DNA from 3 places in the Pseudocitrobacter sp. CD920760 genome. Region 1 is predicted to be linked to each of the others. Evidence: riboswitches for the same ligand, from Rfam matches in the RefSeq annotation. Region 1 holds a riboswitch; each other region holds the start of a gene.
The links. Region 1 has a riboswitch for thiamine pyrophosphate ahead of tenA (thiaminase II). Riboswitches for the same ligand answer to the same signal wherever they lie in the genome.

Region 1 (6,237 bases):
AAGGCATTCTTTTTAACTAGTTTATCGATAAATATAATAAAAACATCGACCCTAAAAGATAAATCACTTACTATGGCGCGCTTATTTGCACTACACGCTAATAAAAGAACTAATGCGCATCACACCGGTAACGCGTAAGAGGCATACACGTTATCGACAACGGGATGTTTATCCTGGGTTGTCACCAGAAATGTTCGCGGGCGGACATTTCGTAAGGCGAAGTCACTTCCCTTATGCCGAGAATGAAAATTTTCTAGCCATCTTTTATGGCGCCCTGATATGAGATTGTTATGACACGCATTTATCCACAATTCGTCGTTGCCAAATTTGGCGGTACCAGCGTTGCTGACTTTGACGCGATGAATCGCAGTGCCAGTATTGTTCTTGCAGACGAACAGGTACGCCTGGTCGTATTGTCTGCCTCCGCCGGTGTCACTAATCTGTTAGTCGAGCTTTCTGAAGGCCTGGAAAGCGGCGACCGTATGGATAAAATCGATACTCTTCGTACCATCCAGTACAACATTATTTCCCGCCTGAAACAGCCAACGGTTATCAGTAAAGAAATAGATCAACTGCTTGAAAATATTGCTCGTCTTGCTGAAACCGCGCAGGCAACGCCATCGGCTGCATTAAGCGATGAATTGGTGAGCCACGGCGAACTGATGTCGAGCCTGCTGTTTGCTGAAGTGCTTCGTGAACACGAGGCCCAGGCTGAATGGTTTGACGCGCGCAAAGTGATTCGCACCAACGACGTTTACGGTTGTGCGGAACCGGAGCTCAGTCAGGTCGCCGAACAGGTGGAAATGCACCTGCGTCCGCGTATCGAACAAGCCATCGTGATAACCCAGGGCTTTATCGGTAGCGATCGCGCCGGGCATACCACGACGCTGGGGCGCGGCGGCAGCGACTACACCGCATCCCTGCTGGGCGAAGCGCTACAGGCAACACGCGTCGATATCTGGACGGATGTTGCGGGTATCTACACCACTGACCCTCGCGTTGTGCCGCAAGCCCAGCGTATCGACCATATCTCGTTCGCCGAAGCCAGCGATATGGCCGCCTTTGGAGCGAAAGTGCTGCACCCGGCAACGCTGTTGCCTGCGATGCGCAAAAACATTCCGGTCTTCGTCGGTTGCAGTAAAAATACCGCTGCCGGCGGTACGCTGGTGCGTCGTGAGACCGAGAATCCGCCGCTGTATCGTGCGATTGCCGTTCGCCGTAAGCAAACCCTGTTAAGATTGCACAGTCTGCACGCGCAGCCAGCCTATGCCTTTTTTGCTGAGATGTTCGCTATTCTGGCACAGCATCAGGTGGATATTGATCTGGTCACAACCTCGGAAAGCAGCATTGCGCTTGCGCTCGATCCCACCTGCGCGACATCCGGGGAAGATCACACCTTAACCACCTCACTGCTGACGGCGCTCTCCTCCCACTGTCGGGTTGAGATTGAAACCGGGCTGGCGCTGGTGACGCTGATTGGTAATCAGCTTCATCAGGGGACGGGGGTGTGTCGTGATGCCTTCGCCGAACTGGACGAACATGCGGTACGCATGATTTGCCACGGTGCATCCAATAATAATCTCAGCTTCCTGTTGCCGGGCGACACTGCCGATAGCGCCGTCGTTGCATTACACCGCAGGCTGTTCGAGTAAGCGTAATCAGGGGCGTTTCACGCCCCTTTTCATTTCATTGCCGCAGTGCCCGCTTTCTTGTACCCTTCCCGCTTCTTTGCGCACACTTTATCGGATATCCATGACCGCTCAACATTCGAAAGATCCTTTGCACGGCGTTACGCTGGAGATGCAAATTAATGCCCTGGTGGCTCGCTACGGTTGGGAAAAACTGGGCAAACTGGTGAACATTAACTGTTTTAAGAATGACCCTAGCGTGAAATCCAGCCTCAAGTTTTTACGCCGCACGCCTTGGGCCCGAGCGGAAGTTGAAGCGCTCTATCTTGATTCCCTCGAAGACGATGAACCTCAGGATGGCGGATTTAACCCGTGGTTGCAGGGGCGAGACGATAAGATCTGATTCACTTCCCCTGCAAATCGTAAGAGAATATCGCCTCTCAAGGGACTAGTAGAAAACGGGCGTTTATGATCATCTCTTTGCGGGGCGTCTCCCCGGTCACTCAGGTTAAAAAACTAGGCACGCTGGTTGCCGCGGCATTACTTGTTGTCAGTTGTTCGTCTAAGCCACCGAGTTCACTTGTTACATCGCCAGGCAACACATCAAAGCCCGCCGGTAAAACGCAGCAGAGTAATGAACCAATGCGCGGTATCTGGCTGGCCACGGTTTCGCGGCTCGACTGGCCGCCAGTTAACTCGGTCAATATCAGCAGCCCCGCCATTCGTATCAATAAACAGAAAGAAGCGCTGACGGCAAAGCTCGATAACCTGAAACAACTCGGTATTAATACCGTATTTTTCCAGGTAAAACCCGATGGCACCGCCCTGTGGGATTCTAAAATTCTGCCGTGGTCCGATACCTTAACCGGCAAGATTGGCGAGAATCCCGGGTACGATCCGTTGCAATTTATGCTGGATGAAGCCCATAAACGCGGCATGAAAGTACATGCCTGGTTTAACCCGTACCGGGTAACAACCAACACCAAACCATCAACGGTGGCCGAGCTTAATCGCACGCTCTCACAGCAACCCGCCAGTATTTTTGTCCTGCATCGCGACTGGATCCGCACATCAAGCGATCGCTTCGTCCTTGACCCCGGTATTCCGGAAGCGCGCGACTGGATCACCAGTATTGTGGCGGAAGTGGTGGCGAAATATCCGGTCGATGGCGTGCAGTTTGATGACTACTTCTATACCGAAACTGCCGGCTCTACGCTTAACGATAACCAGACCTGGCGGCAGTATGGCCAGCAATATGCGTCAAAAGCCGACTGGCGACGCCATAACACGCAACAGCTTATCGAGCAGGTTTCACGCACCATTAAGCAGCTGAAGCCCGACGTCGAGTTTGGCGTAAGCCCGGCGGGCGTCTGGCGTAACCGCTCGCACGATCCTTTAGGGTCGGATACGCGCGGTGCGGCCGCCTACGATGAGTCTTATGCTGATACCCGCCTTTGGGTGCAGCAAGGCTTGCTGGACTACATCGCCCCGCAGCTGTACTGGCCGTTTGCCCGCGACGCTGCGCGTTATGATGTGCTGGCAAAATGGTGGGCGGATGTGGTGAAACCGACCAAAACACGGCTCTATATTGGCGTGGCGCTGTATAAAGTGGGCGAACCGTCGAAAAAAGAACCTGACTGGGCGGTGAATGGCGGCGTACCAGAGCTGAGTAAGCAGATCGATCTCAATGAATCAATCCCGGAAATCAACGGGACGATCCTGTTCCGCGAAGATAATCTCAATCAACCGCAAACCCGCCAGGCGGTGAATTATCTGAAAACCCGTTGGGGCCATTAATCCAGCCTTTTGTGCGCTACGCAAACCCGGCGTAGCGCACCTCATCTGCTATGCTTACCCTGACATTCTTTACTGGAGAACGGATATGGGACTGTTTAACTTCGTGAAAGAAGCAGGTGAAAAACTGTGGGACAAACTGACGGATTCGCATCAGGACCAGGGCGAAAAAGTCACCGAGCATTTAAAGAAACTCAATATTCCCGGTGCGGATAAAGTCCAGGTGACGGTCGTCGACGGGAAAGCCAGCGTCACCGGTGATGGGCTAACCCAGGAAGAGAAAGAGAAAATTCAGGTTGCCGTCGGTAACGTCGCCGGAGTCAGTGAAGTTGAGAATAACATCACCGCTGCCGATAGTGCGGATGAAGCCACCTACTACACCGTGAAATCCGGCGATACGCTGAGCGCGATCTCCAAAAACGTATACGGCAACGCCAATCTGTACAATAAAATCTTTGAAGCCAACCGCCCGATGCTTTCTCATCCGGATAAAATTTATCCCGGCCAGACTTTACGTATTCCTAAAGCCTGATAACCGCACGCTTGCCGGAAGTCATTCCGGTAAGCGTTCCCCCCTCGTTGTATTCACAGGCAAAATATCGTATAAAACCTCCTGTCCGAGGGGTGTCCAGTAATGGGCTGAGATGGCGCAAGCCGAACCCTTAGAACCTGATCTGGGTCATGCCAGCGAAGGGACGGGTTAGCCATCTATTTACACAGCCAATTCCTGTTCTTCCCTCATTGCGCCCGGATCTCCACTTTATTACTGGAGGTCCCATGTCTTTACCCCTGTTTGAAACCGGTCTTTACGGACGCCTTCGCACGCTCGCGGGTCACCACTGGCACGATTACGTCGCCCATGAATTTGTCCAGCAGTTAGGTGCGGGCACCCTGCCTGAACCTGCGTTCCGCCGATATCTCACCCAGGATTATCTGTTTTTAGTTCATTTCGCCCGCGCCTACGCACTGCTGGTGAGCAAACTGCAAAATCTGCCGGAAATGCGCGCGGCGACGGCATCACTGAACGCCATTCTCAATGAACTGCCGCTGCATATCAGTTACTGCCAGCAATGGGGATTAACGGAATCCGACGTTACGCAGGTGGAAGAAGCCGCCGAAACGGTGAATTACACCCGTTATGTTCTGGATGTGGGGCATTCAGGCGATGTGCTTGATCTGCTCACCGCACTGATGCCGTGCGTGGCAGGCTATGCGGAAATCGGCCTGCGCCTGCTCAACGATCCGGCAACCGTCTTTGAGGGTAATCCTTACGCGCCGTGGATCCGGAACTATGGTGATGAGGGATATCTGGCAGGCGTACAAGCCTCTCTGACGCTATTTGAAAATCTGGCGGCTCAGCGCGGTGGTGAAAGCCGTATCGCTGAACTTTCGTCTATCTTCACCACCGCCACCCGGCTGGAAAGCGCGTTCTGGCAGATGGGGTTGAACGCGAAATCATGAAGGCGGTGAATGAATCCCCCGCGATCAGGCTAACAGACCTTACGCTGCGTTATGGCAATAAGACGATATTCGAGAACCTGAACGTGACTATCCCGGCAGGGCATTTCGTCTCCTTGCTGGGTGCCAGCGGAGCGGGTAAAACCAGCCTGCTGCGCATTGTTGCCGGGCTGGCAGCCCCCACATCGGGTAGCGTGGCGGATGAACATGGTCGCTCGCTCGCAGGCCGAATCGCCTGGATGGGGCAACGCGATCTGCTCTATCCGTGGTTAACCATTGAACAGAATGTTTGCCTGGGGGCGCGTTTACGCGGAGAAAAAGCCGATCGCCAATGGGCACAAGAGCTGCTTGAGCGTGTGGGGCTAAGCAGCTATGGCCACGCCCTGCCGCAGACGTTATCCGGCGGGATGCGCCAGCGCGCCGCCATCGCCCGAACCCTCTATGAACAGCAGCCGATTGTCCTGATGGATGAGCCGTTTTCCGCGCTGGACGCGATTACCCGCGCCACGATTCAGGCGCTGGCGGCGGAACTGCTGGCTGACCGTACCGTGCTATTGATCACACACGACCCCGTAGAGGCCTGCCGCCTGAGTCATCACATTCTGGTTCTGGCGAAACATCCTGGCGGCATCGATGACTCCCACGTTATGGCTGGCCTGCCGCCACGCGAAGTTGACGATCCTCTGGTTATCCAGAGTCAACGTGAGCTTATGCAACAGCTCATTCGGGGGGCACAGTGATTTTCTTATCACGAATCTGGCGTGGGATGACGCTGTTTGCAGGCTTAGTGGGGTTATGGTGGCTGGCGACGCTCGGCTCTATTCCGGCATTCCTGCTGCCATCGCCCACGGCGGTAGTTCAGGCCCTGCACGATAATGGTCGTTACCTCGGCTGGCACACGTTGATTACCCTGGCGGAAATCGCCAGTGGCCTGGTGATTGGCGTACTGCTCGGGGCGATTCTGGCGCTGTGCATGGTCTTTTCTCCCCGTCTTCAGCGCTGGGTGATGCCGGTGGTATTAACCAGCCAGGCGATACCGGTCTTTGCCCTCGCCCCGCTGCTGGTGCTGTGGTTTGGTTTTGGCATGAGCGCCAAGGTTACCATGGCGGTACTGATTATCTTCTTCCCGGTCACCTCGGCTCTGTTTGACGGTTTGCGCCGGGTAAGTGGCGATTATCTCGACCTGGCCCGCACCATGGGGGCGTCACGCTGGACACTGCTTCGTCATGTGCAGTTGATGGCCGCGCTACCTGCCTTTGGTTCCGGCCTGCGCATGGCGGCAGCCGTTGCTCCCATCGGCGCCATTATTGGCGAATGGGTTGGCTCGGCGGAAGGTTTGGGTTACGTGATGCTCAAC
Region 2 (6,237 bases), 2.4 Mb from region 1:
AATCTGCATGACGGCCTCCACAAACCGGGCAGCCCGCCGCGCGATGCAGCGCCAGGTTTCGCCACTGGTGGGCGCGTGCGTCAAACAGACGCAAGGTATTGCTGGTGGGCATACCGCTTAACAGCTTGATGGCTTCCAGTGCCTGCAATGTACCCATTACGCCCACGACCGGGCCGACCACGCCTGCCGTGCGGCAGTTGCGTTCCGGTTCGGCGTCATCGGGCCACAGACAGCGGTAACAGCCTTGCGTCCACGGCGGTGTCAGTACCATCATCTGCCCACCGAACCCCACCGCGCTGGCCGTAATCAGCGGCGTGTTCAGCGCCACGCAGGCCGCGTTGATCGCCTGGCGCGTCGCCATGTTATCGGTGCAATCAAGCACCAGATCCGCGTCGTGCACCGCCTGCTTTAGCGCATCGCCCGCCAGCCGTTGGGCGATCGTTGTGAGAGTGATATCCGGGTTTAACGCCGCCAGTCGCGCGCGCGTTGCCTCTGCTTTTGAGCGCGCGATGTCGGGCGTGGTAAAGGCAATCTGACGATGCAGATTACTCAGATGCACCTCGTCATCGTCGGCAAGCACCAGCGTGCCGACGCCCGCACCGGCAAGATACAGCGCCGCAGGCGCGCCTAAGCCGCCGAGCCCGACGATAAGCACCCGGCTGGCGAGCAGTTTTTGCTGGCCCTCCACGGCGATATCCTCCAGTAACATCTGGCGACTGTAGCGCATGAAATCGCGATCATTCATCGCCCACTCCCGCCAGCGCCAGCAGTTTCGCGGTGGCATCGCGCCAGTCTGCGGCTTGCGTAATCGCGCTCACGACGGCGATGCTGCCAACGCCCGTCGCCAGCACTGCCGGCGCACGTTCAAGGCTAATTCCGCCAATGGCGACGGTGGGGTAATCGTCCAGGCGTTTAATATGCGCGGCGAGCTGTTCCAGCCCCTGCGGCGCGGAGGGCATCTGCTTGGTTTGCGTTGGGAACACGTGACCCAGCGCGATGTACGAAGGCTGCGCCGCCAGCGCCACGTCAATTTCCATATCATCGTGAGTCGATACGCCAAGCCGTAAGTTGGCCGCGCGAATCGCGTCGAGATCGGTGGTTTCCAGATCTTCCTGCCCCAGATGCACGCCATAAGCCTGGTGTTTAATCGCCAGGCGCCAGTAGTCGTTGATAAACAGACGCGCGTTATAGCGACGGCCGAGATCTATCGCGGCAACCACATCGGCCTCGACCTCGTCGTCGTGTTTGTCCTTAATGCGTAACTGAATGGTGCGTACGCCCGCTTCCAGCAAACGTGCGATCCACTCCACGCTATCAACAACCGGGTAGAGGCCCAAACGGAAAGGAACCGGGGGAAAATGAGGCTGGTACATTATAAATTCTCCTGAGGGATATAGAGTTCGCCACCCCGGGCGCGGAACTGACCAGACATCTCGTTCATCCCGGTCTCTGCGGCCTGTTTTGCCGCGTAATCGCGAACTTCCTGGGTGATTTTCATTGAGCAGAATTTGGGGCCGCACATCGAGCAGAAATGGGCAACTTTGCCCGATTCCTGCGGCAGTGTTTCATCGTGATAGGCGCGAGCGGTGAAGGGGTCGAGCGCCAGGTTAAACTGATCTTCCCAGCGGAATTCAAAGCGTGCTTTCGACATGGCGTTATCGCGAATCTGCGCGCCGGGGTGACCTTTTGCCAGGTCTGCCGCGTGGGCGGCGATCTTGTAAGTGATAAGTCCTTGCTTCACATCGTCTTTATTCGGTAAGCCGAGGTGCTCTTTTGGCGTGACGTAGCAGAGCATCGCGCAGCCGAACCAGCCAATCATCGCCGCACCAATCCCGGAGGTGAAATGGTCGTAGCCTGGTGCAATATCGGTGGTGAGCGGCCCTAACGTATAAAACGGCGCTTCATGGCAGTGCTCCAGCTCTTCGGTCATATTACGGCGGATCATCTGCATTGGCACATGGCCGGGCCCTTCAATCATCACCTGCACGTCATATTCCCAGGCGATTTTGGTCAATTCGCCCAACGTGTGAAGTTCTGCAAACTGGGCTTCATCGTTGGCATCCTGAATTGAGCCAGGACGCAGGCCGTCGCCCAGCGACAGCGATACATCATAGGCGGCGCAAATTTCACAAATTTCGCGGAAGTGCTGATAAAGGAAGTTTTCCTGATGATGCGAGAGGCACCACTTCACCATGATTGAGCCACCGCGCGACACAATACCGGTCAGGCGTTTGGCGGTCATCGGCACGTAACGCAGCAGCACGCCCGCATGAATGGTGAAGTAGTCTACGCCCTGTTCGGCCTGTTCCAGCAACGTATCGCGGAACGCTTCCCAGCTCAGATCCTCGGCGATCCCATTGACCTTCTCCAGCGCCTGGTAGATCGGCACGGTGCCGATTGGTACCGGGCTGTTGCGCAGGATCCATTCGCGGGTTTCGTGGATGTAACGCCCGGTGGAGAGGTCCATCACCGTATCGGCGCCCCAGCGCGTTGCCCACACCAGTTTTTCCACCTCTTCTTCAATCGAGGAGCTCACTGCGGAGTTACCGATATTGGCGTTCACCTTCACCAGGAAGTTACGCCCGATGATCATCGGTTCCGATTCCGGATGGTTAATATTGGCCGGGATAATCGCCCGACCTGCCGCCACTTCGGCACGGACAAACTCAGGCGTGATGTTTTGTGGTAGCAGCGTGTCGAAGCTTTGCCCCGGATGCTGCTGGCGCAGTACTTCGCTGCGAATGCGCTCGCGCCCCATATTTTCGCGCAGGGCGATAAATTCCATCTCCGGGGTGATTACCCCCCGACGAGCATAATGGAGTTGGGTGACGCGCTTGCCGGGACACGCGCGTTTTGGCGTCAACAGGCCGGTGAAGCGCAATTCGTCGAGAAATTCGTCCGCGAGGCGGGCCTGAGTATAGGCGGAGCTGCGCGCCGTTAAGGTTTCGCTATCGGCGCGCGCGTCAATCCACGGCTGGCGCAGTTTTGCCAGGCCCTGGCGGATATCGATTTTTTCGGCTGGGTCGCCGTAGGGGCCGGAGGTGTCATACACCGGGATCGCTTCATTCTCTTCGTACTGCGCATTATCCTCGCTGCCGCCAATGAGCGTGGGGCTAAGCTGAATTTCGCGCATCGGCACGCGTACGCCAGGCTGTGTACCGGCGAGATAAATACGGCGCGAGTTAGGGAAAGCGGTGCCTTCCAGAGTATCAATAAAGCGTTGAGCCTGTTCGCGTTGTTCGCGGCGAGTCAGTTTTGTTGTAGACATAGCGCATACCAAATAAAAAAGGATATGGCTTGTCAGACGACGGATGGAGTAATGGATGCACAGCGCCCGTGAAGGCAGAGGCATAAAGCTGAATTACTCTTGTTCCCTTCGCAGGTATTAGCCTGATCAGGTTCCGCGGATCCCGAATTAACGGTCTCAGCCTGTGTTTTCACACGTGGCACTCCGACAAGATGTAGCCCCATAAATGGGACGATGAATGTAAACTACGCGTTAATGCGTAAAATCTCAAGCGGGACGTTTGATCCCGGCGCTATCGTGCATCGCATCCAGCACGAGCATGATGAGCTTATCTTCGAGCACAAAACGTGCCTCCAGCGCCTCGCCGATATCCGACAATGCTTGTTGAAATTCAAAGCAATTATCGTGATCGATGGCCGTCTCCAGGCTGGAGTCGTAATAGTCCATAATCAACTGGGTGTTGGCTTCCAGCTTGGGCCAGATTTTAGTGGCCGTTAAAAGCGCGGCGTCGCCTTCCAATTTATGGAGAATGCGTTCATAAATACTGAAGTGGCAGGAGGAGAGGTAGTCCACCAGTCGCTGACAAAAATCATCCAGTGCTTTTTCATTCAGCCGTATAAACGATTCTTTGCCAGGCTTAATCCCAATCAGGTTGGAATAAGCGACAAGCAATTGCTTGCGTATGTTGAGCCAGCGGTCGACCAGTTTGTTACTGCCTCCAACATGCTCCGTCAGGCTTTCGAGCTGGTTTAACATGTGATTGACTCCGCACAAGTGGGTTTAAAGACTGCGCACTAAGATGTAACGATAATGTAAATAACATGCCAGTGAAGCAAAGGTAGTGCAATAGATATGGATCGTATAATTGAAAAATTAGACATCGGCTGGTGGGTCGTCAGCCATGAGCAAAAATTATGGCTGCCGGGCGGAGAATTACCCTGGGGCGAAGCGGGAAAATTCGACCTTGCGGGGCAACGCGCGCTGCTGATTGGTGAATGGCAAGGCTCGCCGGTGTGGCTGATTCAGCAACAGCGTCGTCATGATATGGGCTCGCTGCGGCAAATTCTCGACCAGGATGCCGGGCTGTTTCAACTCGCCGGGCGCGGCGTGCAGCTGGCGGAGTTCTACCGCTCGCATAAATTCTGCGGCTACTGTGGGCATACCATGCACCCCAGCAAAACCGAATGGGCGATGCTGTGCGACCACTGCCGTCAACGCTACTATCCGCAAATCGCGCCCTGCATCATCGTCGCCATTCGTCGCGATGACACCATCCTGCTGGCGCAGCATACGCGTCATCGCAACGGCGTACACACCGTGCTGGCCGGGTTCGTTGAAGTGGGCGAAACGCTGGAGCAGGCCGTCGCGCGCGAAGTGATGGAAGAGAGCAGTATAAAAATCAAAAACCTGCGTTATGTCACCTCCCAACCGTGGCCGTTCCCGCAATCACTGATGACCGCGTTTATGGCCGAGTATGACAGCGGCGATATCGTGATCGACCCCAAAGAGCTGCTGGAAGCCAACTGGTATCGCTATGACGATTTACCGTTACTGCCGCCGCCGGGAACCGTCGCCCGTCGACTCATTGAAGATACTGTCGCACTCTGCCGGGCAGAGTATGAGTGACACTCATGTTACACTGGCGTGAAAGAGCTCAAGGAATGGAAAAATGACCGAACTGAAAAACGATCGTTACCTGCGTGCGCTGCTGCGTCAGCCTGTAGATGTCACCCCTGTCTGGATGATGCGCCAGGCGGGCCGCTATTTACCGGAATATAAAGCGACCCGTGCCCAGGCCGGGGATTTTATGTCCCTGTGCAAAAACGCCGAGCTGGCATGCGAAGTCACACTTCAGCCGCTGCGCCGTTACCCGCTGGATGCGGCCATTCTGTTCTCCGATATTCTGACTATCCCGGATGCAATGGGCCTCGGGCTCTATTTTGAAGCGGGCGAAGGCCCACGCTTTACCTCGCCGATAACCAGTAAAGCGGATGTTGATAAGCTGCCGATTCCGGACCCGGAAGGCGAACTGGGTTATGTGATGAACGCGGTGCGTACGATCCGCCGCGAACTGAAAGGCGAAGTGCCGCTGATTGGTTTCTCCGGCAGCCCGTGGACGCTGGCGACCTACATGGTCGAAGGCGGCAGCAGCAAAGCGTTTACCGTGATTAAAAAGATGATGTATGCCGAGCCGCAAACGCTGCATCTGCTGCTCGATAAACTGGCGAAAAGCGTCACGCTCTATCTGAATGCGCAGATTAAAGCCGGTGCGCAGTCGGTGATGATTTTCGACACCTGGGGCGGTGTGCTCACCGGGCGTGATTATCAGCAGTTCTCGCTGTATTACATGCACAAAATTGTCGATGGTTTGCTGCGTGAAAACGACGGGCGCCGCGTGCCGGTGACGCTGTTCACCAAAGGCGGAGGGCAGTGGCTGGAAGAGATGGCGGAAACCGGCTGTGATGCGTTGGGTCTCGACTGGACCACCGATATCGCCGATGCGCGTCGCCGTGTGGGCCACAAAGTGGCACTGCAGGGCAATATGGACCCATCCATGCTTTACGCACAGCCTGCGCGCATCGAGGAAGAAGTGGCGACTATTCTGGCGGGCTTTGGCAAGGGCGAAGGCCACGTCTTCAACCTCGGTCACGGCATCCATCAGGATGTGCCGCCGGAACACGCCGGGGCGTTTGTCGAGGCGGTACATCGCCTCTCTGCGCCTTATCATCAGTAAGGAGTGGTTATGGATCTCGCGTCGCTACGCGCTCAACAAATCGAACTCGCTTCTTCCGTGATCCGCGAGGATCGCCTGGATAAGGATCCGCCGGATCTGATCGCCGGGGCTGACGTGGGTTTTGAGCAGGGCGGTGAAGTGACGCGCGCGGCGATGGTGCTGTTGAAGTATCCATCGCTTGAGCTGGTGGAGTATCAGGTGGCGCGTATTGTGACCACCATGCCCTACATTCCCGGCTTCCTGTCATTTCGTGAAT
Region 3 (6,237 bases), 1.8 Mb from region 1:
TGACTGGATCTCCTTCTGGCTCGGCTGGCGCTTTAAAAAGCCACTGCATCGCTGGTCGTTTATGAAAAAGAACAAGGCGCTGCTGGATAAAACCGAGCACGCGCTGCATCAGCACAGCATGTTCACCATTCTGGTCGGGCGCTTTGTCGGGCCAACGCGCCCGGTGGTGCCGATGGTTGCCGGAATGCTCGACCTGCCGGTTTCGAAGTTTATTCCGCCGAATATTATTGGTTGCCTGCTCTGGCCGCCGATTTACTTCCTGCCGGGGATTCTGGCGGGGGCCGCGATTGATATTCCTGCTGATATGCAAAGCGGTGGCTTTAAGTGGCTGCTGCTGTCAGCGGCGTTGCTGCTGTGGATTGCTGCGTGGTTGTGCTGGCGCTTGTGGCGCAGCGGAAAAGCGGCGAAAGATCGTCTGACCGATTACCTGCCGCGCCAGCGTTTGCTGTGGGTGGCCCCGTTGATGCTCGGTGTAGGTGTCGTGGCGCTGGTGGCGGCAATCCGCCATCCGTTGATGCCTGTTTACATCGAGATTTTGCGCAAGGTGGTTGGGCTTTAGCGCAGTTTGCCGGATGGCGGCGTAAACGCCTTATCCGGCCTACAAAAATAGAGGCGAACGAGTAGGCCGGATAAGCGAAGCGCCATCCGGCGCAGCGATGCCGAGTAAATGCGACGCGCTGGCGTGACCGCTCAGCAGCGCCGTCGTTTCGCCATCCCACGCAATGCGTCCGTCGGCAACCACTATCGCGCGTGGCGCAATCCGCGCCGCATCTTCCACGCTGTGAGACACCATCAACAACGTCATCTGCTCACGTTCACATACCGCTTTCACCAGTTGCAACATCTCCTGACGTAGCGCCGGGTCGAGGGCGGAAAAAGGTTCATCCAGCAGCAAAATCGGCTGCTGACGGACCAAACAACGCGCCAGCGCCACACGTTGACGCTGGCCGCCGGAAAGCTCACCCGGCAGGCGCGTCAGCAAGGACTCAAGCCCTATCTGTTGGGCGATCGCCTGCAACTTCTGTTTTTGCGCATCGTTCAGTTTCAGCGAAGGCGACATCCCCAGCCCAATGTTTTGCTGCACGCTCAGGTGGCTGAACAGGTTGTTTTCCTGAAACAACATCGATACCGGGCGACGGGCGGGCGGCGTACGGGTATGCGTCTCGCCGTTAATCACAATTTCGCCGCTGGCAGGCGTCAGAAAACCGGCAACCAGATTCAGCAGCGTACTTTTCCCCGCCCCGCTCGGCCCAAGAATGGCGAGGGTTTCGCCCTGCGCCACGGAGAGACTAAAGCGCATCGGTAAATGCTGATAAAGCCAGGTAACATCATTGAGTTTTAGCATCGCGTCCCGGTAGTTTTTCAATCACGGTAAAAAGCAGGAAACAGAGCAGCAGCAGAAGCAGGGCGGTCACCGCGCCATCCTGGCTGCGATAAGAGCCTATTTGCTGGTAAAGATAAAACGGTAGCGTGCGGAAATCATCATTGCCAAACAGCGCCACTACACCGAAATCGCCAATCGACAGGACGCAGGCGAACGCCAGCGCCTGGGCGAGGGGCCGTTTAAGTGCGCGCAACTCCACGATTTTTAAACGGTTAAACCCTTCCAGCCCCAGCGACTCACACAACGGTGTATAACGCGCGGTAATATCGCGCATCGGCGTCTCCAGCACTTTCAACGCGTAGGGGATGGCCATCAGCGCATTGGCGAAAATCACGATGCCATCGGCGGAGTCAGGCAGCCCGATAGTATTATTCAGCAGCAGGAAAAAGCCGGTCGCCAGCACAATCCCCGGCATAGCGAGAATCAACATGCCGCTCAGCTCCAGCGTTTGTCCGGCGAGCTGCGCATTACGCGCGCGCAGTTCGCGGCTGCTCCACAGCAGCATCATGGTGAGCACCACGCTCAATACCCCTGCGGCAACAGCGATGCGCAGTGAAGTCCACAGTGCCTGCCAGAGCGGCGGTTGTCGCAGGGCGTTGAGCATCGCCGGGTTGATGCCATCGACCAGCACCGCCAGCAGCGGCGGCAGCATCAATAACAGGGCCAGCGTAATCAGCAGACCATCGCTAAGACGGCTGTGCAGACGATCGTCCGGGTCGCGCCAGCCCTGCATTTGCGTATTACCGACGGCAATCGCCTTGCTCAGACGTTGGCTAACCAGCACCAACGTCAGGCAGCACGCCATCTGGATCAGCGCCAGCATCGCCGCCCGCGCCGGGTCATAATCAAAATTGAGCGCCTGATAAATCGCCAGTTCAATAGTCGTGGCTTTCGGCCCGCCGCCCAGCGATAGCACGGTGGCGAAGCTGGCAAAACAGAGCATAAAGATCAGCGTGCTGATGGGCAGAATTTGCCGACGCAGCCAGGGCCATTCCACGAAGCGAAAGAAATTGAACCCGCGCATCCCAAGCTGAGCGGCAAGCTGGCGCTGCTCGCCGGGGATTTGCTCCAGCGCCTGAAGCAGCAGGCGGGTCGCCATTGGCATGTTGAAGAACACGTGCGCCAGCAGGATGCCCTGCAATCCATAAGGCGAGAAATGCCACTCCAGCCCGAGTGATGTGAGTATCTGCGCCAGCCAGCCCTGACGCCCGTAGACGCTGAGGATGCCGAATACCGCGACCAGTACGGGCAAAATCAGCGTCATTGCGCACAGGCGCAGCAATGTTTCGCGGCCAGGGAAACGACGGCGATAGAGCGCGCGGGCGAGGAAAATAGCGGGCACAACCGACAGCAGCGCGGAGAGAAACGCCTGCCAGAAGGAGAAACGCACGACGTGCCAGAGGTAGCTATCCGCCAGCAGCGTCTGCCCGCTGGCATCCGGGGCGCTAAACCACAGTGCCAGAAAGGCGGCCAGCGCCACGGCGACGATAAGCGTCGCCGCCGTCACTCCAGGCCAAATCCAGCCGGGAATTAACGGCTGACGGCGCGTTGCCATGTCGCGATCCAGTTCTGACGCTGTGTGGCGACGTCCTGCGGGGTAAATTCCAGGGCAGTTTTCGGTTTATCGAGCGTCTCAAAGCCGGCGGGCAGCGTCACGTCAGCCACCGGATACATCCAGTTACCCGTCGGAATGGCCTGCTGGAACGCAGGGGAAATCATAAACTTGAGGAATTTTTCGGCCAGTTCAGGCTGTTTGCTGGCGGCGGTCCGCGCCGCCACTTCCACCTGCAAATAATGCCCCTCGGCAAATGAGGCGGCGGCGTAGTTATCTTTTTTCTCTTCGATAATGTGATACGCCGGAGAGGTGGTGTAGCTCAGCACCAGGTCGCTTTCCCCTTTCAGGAATAAACCATACGCTTCGCTCCAGCCTTTGGTCACGGTGACGGTTTTCGCCGCCAGTTTCTGCCAGGCTTCAGCTGTTTTATCGCCATACACTTTTTGCATCCACAGCAGCAGGCCCAGGCCCGGCGTGCTGGTGCGCGGGTCCTGATAAATCACCCGCCATTTCTGGTCGCTCTCGACCAGTTCTTTCAGGCTTTTCGGCGGATTCTTCAGTTTGTTTTTATCGTAAACGAAGGCGAAATAGCCGTAGTCGAAGGGAACAAAGGTGTCATCTTTCCAGCCGCCGGGGACGGTAACGTTACTCGTCGGCACGCCGCTTTTGGCGAACAGATTTGTCTGGCTGGCGGCTTGCAGCAGGTTGTTATCGAGCCCCAGCACCACGTCGGCTTTGCTCTTTTTTCCTTCCATGCGCAGGCGGTTAAGCAGTGAAACGCCATCTTCCAGCGCCACAAATTTCAGCTCGCAGCCACAGTCGGCTTCAAAGGCTTTTTTCACCACCGGGCCAGGGCCCCAGTCGGCGGCGAAGGAATCATAGGTGTAAACCGTGAGTACCGGTTTGGCGAAAGCTGGCAGGGCGAGAAGCGCCAGCAGCGGCAGACATTTTTTTAACACTTTGCACCTCAGTGAGCAGGTGGCAAAGGATTTTGAGTTGGCCTCAAATCCCTCCGCCGGCGTTATCCGGATCAGGTTCGACGGGTATCTCTCAGCAAATTTATGCACCCCGTTGAGTAGCTCGCTATTGTAATGATTACGTGAATAAATCAAAAGCGCTATGGATCCGGCGGGGCGAACCACGCGGATTTAAAGTCGAACCAGCCGAGGGTGTTCATGCGCACGCCGCGCATACTGCGTTGCCCCTGAATGCGCAGCCAGTGGTGGATGAGCGGCACAATTGCCTGTTGTTCCAGCAACTGTTTGCACCAGGTCGGGAGATCCAGTTCGCCCGCATGCCACTGTCGGATATCTGCCTGCCAGTCACGGGCGATGCAGTGCTGAAGCAGCGGCACTTCGCAAAGATGCGCGAACAGGGAGAAGTTTAACGGTAGCGTGAAGTTGGCGCTGTTGAGCCAGACATCGCTGACCACCTCGCCGCTGTGCCATTCGTCATAGTCCACTTCGTTAATCTCAAGTGTGACCTGATGCTCGGCCAGCAGTTGCGCCATGATGCGGGCAATCACTTTATGTTCGACATGATCGCGATAGAAACCAATCGTGATGCGCTCCAGCCCGGCGGGTTTTTCGTGGGTTTTGCTGTGCGCGTGGTGCCAGCGGGGCAGCAGGCCGTAGGCCGGGAACCAGTACTGTTGGTACTGTTCGCTGGCGTGATAGAGCAAATTCGCCGGGGCCAGCACGTGGCTTAACCACTGGCGTACGTGCTGATTGGCGCCGCGCGACGAGCGGGCGTCAAACAGCAGATAGTAGCATCCCTCTTCAAGCCGGCTTTCGACGGCCTGTTCGCTCTGGGTAGTGCCCTGTAACGTCAGACCACAGCTGAGATCTTCCGCCACGTCGGGTAATACCCAAACATTCACTTCATCTATTAATGCGCGAAAACCGAAATACTCTTCAAAGGCGTGGATTTTGAGCTGATTCTGGTTATTGCGCACCACCGCGTAAGGGCCGGTTCCGACCGGCTGGCGGGAGAAATGCGGCATGGATGACCACTCGTACGGCAGGATCATTGCCGGAGTATGACCGAGCAGCCACGGTAACCAGCGGTCCGCGTGGGAGAGATGGATATCCAGCGTCCATGCGGTTGGTGACACTATTTGAGTGATATGAGAATAGAGCGGCAGCCTGTTAATGCGTTCCAGCGAATGGATGATGTCTTCTATCTCCAGCTCGCGGCCATTATGAAAATGAATGCCTGGACGCAAATAAAAGCGCCAGTGCAGAGGGGATATCTCCTTCCAGTGGTGCGCAATATCGGCTTCCAGTTCCCCGTTTTCCTCATTTATGCGCGTCAGGGCACTGAAAATTTGTCGCGCAATATGGGTTTCAGATCGACGTAACGCCGTACCGGGCAACAGATTTTGCATCGGGCGGTAGTAGAGCACACGCAGAATGTGCCGCCCCTGGCGGAAGCTACGGCCCAGGTGAGAAACCAGCATCTGTCGCACCGTCGATTTGTCGCCAACCAGCTGTACCAGTTGGTCAATACGATCCTGCTCCAGCAGGTCTTCCGCCCGCTGCTGCTGCAATGCCAGCCCGGTATAGAGGAAGGTTAATCGCGAGCGTTTACCGCGCCCGGCCTCGGCTTCCCAGGTTAGCCAGCCCCGCGCTTCCATGGTGTTTAACAGGGTTCGCATATGGCGACGCGAGCAGCTCAGCAGCTCCGCCAGTTCGTTCAGCGTCGTTTCCTGCGCTTTGCCGTCGCAGCATTGCCACAGACGGATGAATTGTTGTTGCAGTCGACCAGAAGGCATAAAAGGGGAACTCCTGATAAAAACTCAGCAATTTATTAATCCCTATATTAAGCCAATAATCAATCTCGATGAAGCGGGGAGGTGAATATGAAGAGGTCAACCACAGGTCAGTTTTATCAGCACTATTTTTACGCAACACGTCATGTTTCCTGGCTGGCCCGCCAGATGGCAGGGATGCGGTTCAAAATGCTTGATGATCTGATGCAGTGGGAGGTTACGCGCTCGACCTCTGAACACTAAATCGCCAAATCATGTGTGACTGAGTATTTGCCAGCAGGTATTATCTGCTGGCTTTTTTTATTTCTCGCGCGCTAAAGGATTTCTCATGCTCTGGATTATGACGATGGGACGACGTCTCAACGGTGTCTACGCGGCCTTTATGCTGGTGGCGTTTATGATGGGCGTGGCGGGGGCGCTGCAGGCGCCGACGCTGAGCCTGTTTCTCAGCCGGGAAGTCGGCGCTCAGCCGTTTTGGGTGGGACTATTTTACACGGTGAACGCTATCGCCGGGATTCTGGTCAGCCT

Region 2: linked by a shared signal. The riboswitch ahead of thiC (phosphomethylpyrimidine synthase ThiC) and the one ahead of tenA (thiaminase II) in region 1 are both predicted to bind thiamine pyrophosphate.
Region 3: linked by a shared signal. The riboswitch ahead of thiB (thiamine ABC transporter substrate binding subunit) and the one ahead of tenA (thiaminase II) in region 1 are both predicted to bind thiamine pyrophosphate.

The regions. Positions count from the first base shown of each region.
Region 1 covers NZ_CM173490.1:2,638,395-2,644,631, reverse strand. The annotation lists gene lysC (lysine-sensitive aspartokinase 3) at 291-1,652, shown strand; gene AC1MKH_RS12490 (VF530 family protein) at 1,753-2,031, shown strand; gene AC1MKH_RS12485 (glycoside hydrolase family 10-like protein) at 2,097-3,425, shown strand; gene lysM (peptidoglycan-binding protein LysM) at 3,511-3,954, shown strand; TPP riboswitch at 4,033-4,135, shown strand; gene tenA (thiaminase II) at 4,200-4,883, shown strand; gene AC1MKH_RS12470 (ABC transporter ATP-binding protein) at 4,880-5,620, shown strand; gene AC1MKH_RS12465 (ABC transporter permease) at 5,647-6,237, shown strand, end outside.
Region 2 covers NZ_CM173490.1:229,024-235,260, forward strand. The annotation lists gene AC1MKH_RS01055 (HesA/MoeB/ThiF family protein) at 1-745, opposite strand, end outside; gene thiS (sulfur carrier protein ThiS) at 1-9, opposite strand, end outside; gene thiE (thiamine phosphate synthase) at 738-1,373, opposite strand; gene thiC (phosphomethylpyrimidine synthase ThiC) at 1,373-3,268, opposite strand; TPP riboswitch at 3,355-3,464, opposite strand; gene rsd (sigma D regulator) at 3,515-4,003, opposite strand; gene nudC (NAD(+) diphosphatase) at 4,100-4,873, shown strand; gene hemE (uroporphyrinogen decarboxylase) at 4,917-5,981, shown strand; gene nfi (deoxyribonuclease V) at 5,991-6,237, shown strand, end outside.
Region 3 covers NZ_CM173490.1:803,697-809,933, forward strand. The annotation lists gene AC1MKH_RS03670 (DedA family protein) at 1-559, shown strand, start outside; gene thiQ (thiamine ABC transporter ATP-binding protein ThiQ) at 599-1,345, opposite strand; gene thiP (thiamine/thiamine pyrophosphate ABC transporter permease ThiP) at 1,329-2,939, opposite strand; gene thiB (thiamine ABC transporter substrate binding subunit) at 2,915-3,898, opposite strand; TPP riboswitch at 3,929-4,020, opposite strand; gene sgrR (HTH-type transcriptional regulator SgrR) at 4,057-5,712, opposite strand; gene sgrT (glucose uptake inhibitor SgrT) at 5,800-5,952, shown strand; gene AC1MKH_RS03700 (sugar efflux transporter) at 6,038-6,237, shown strand, end outside.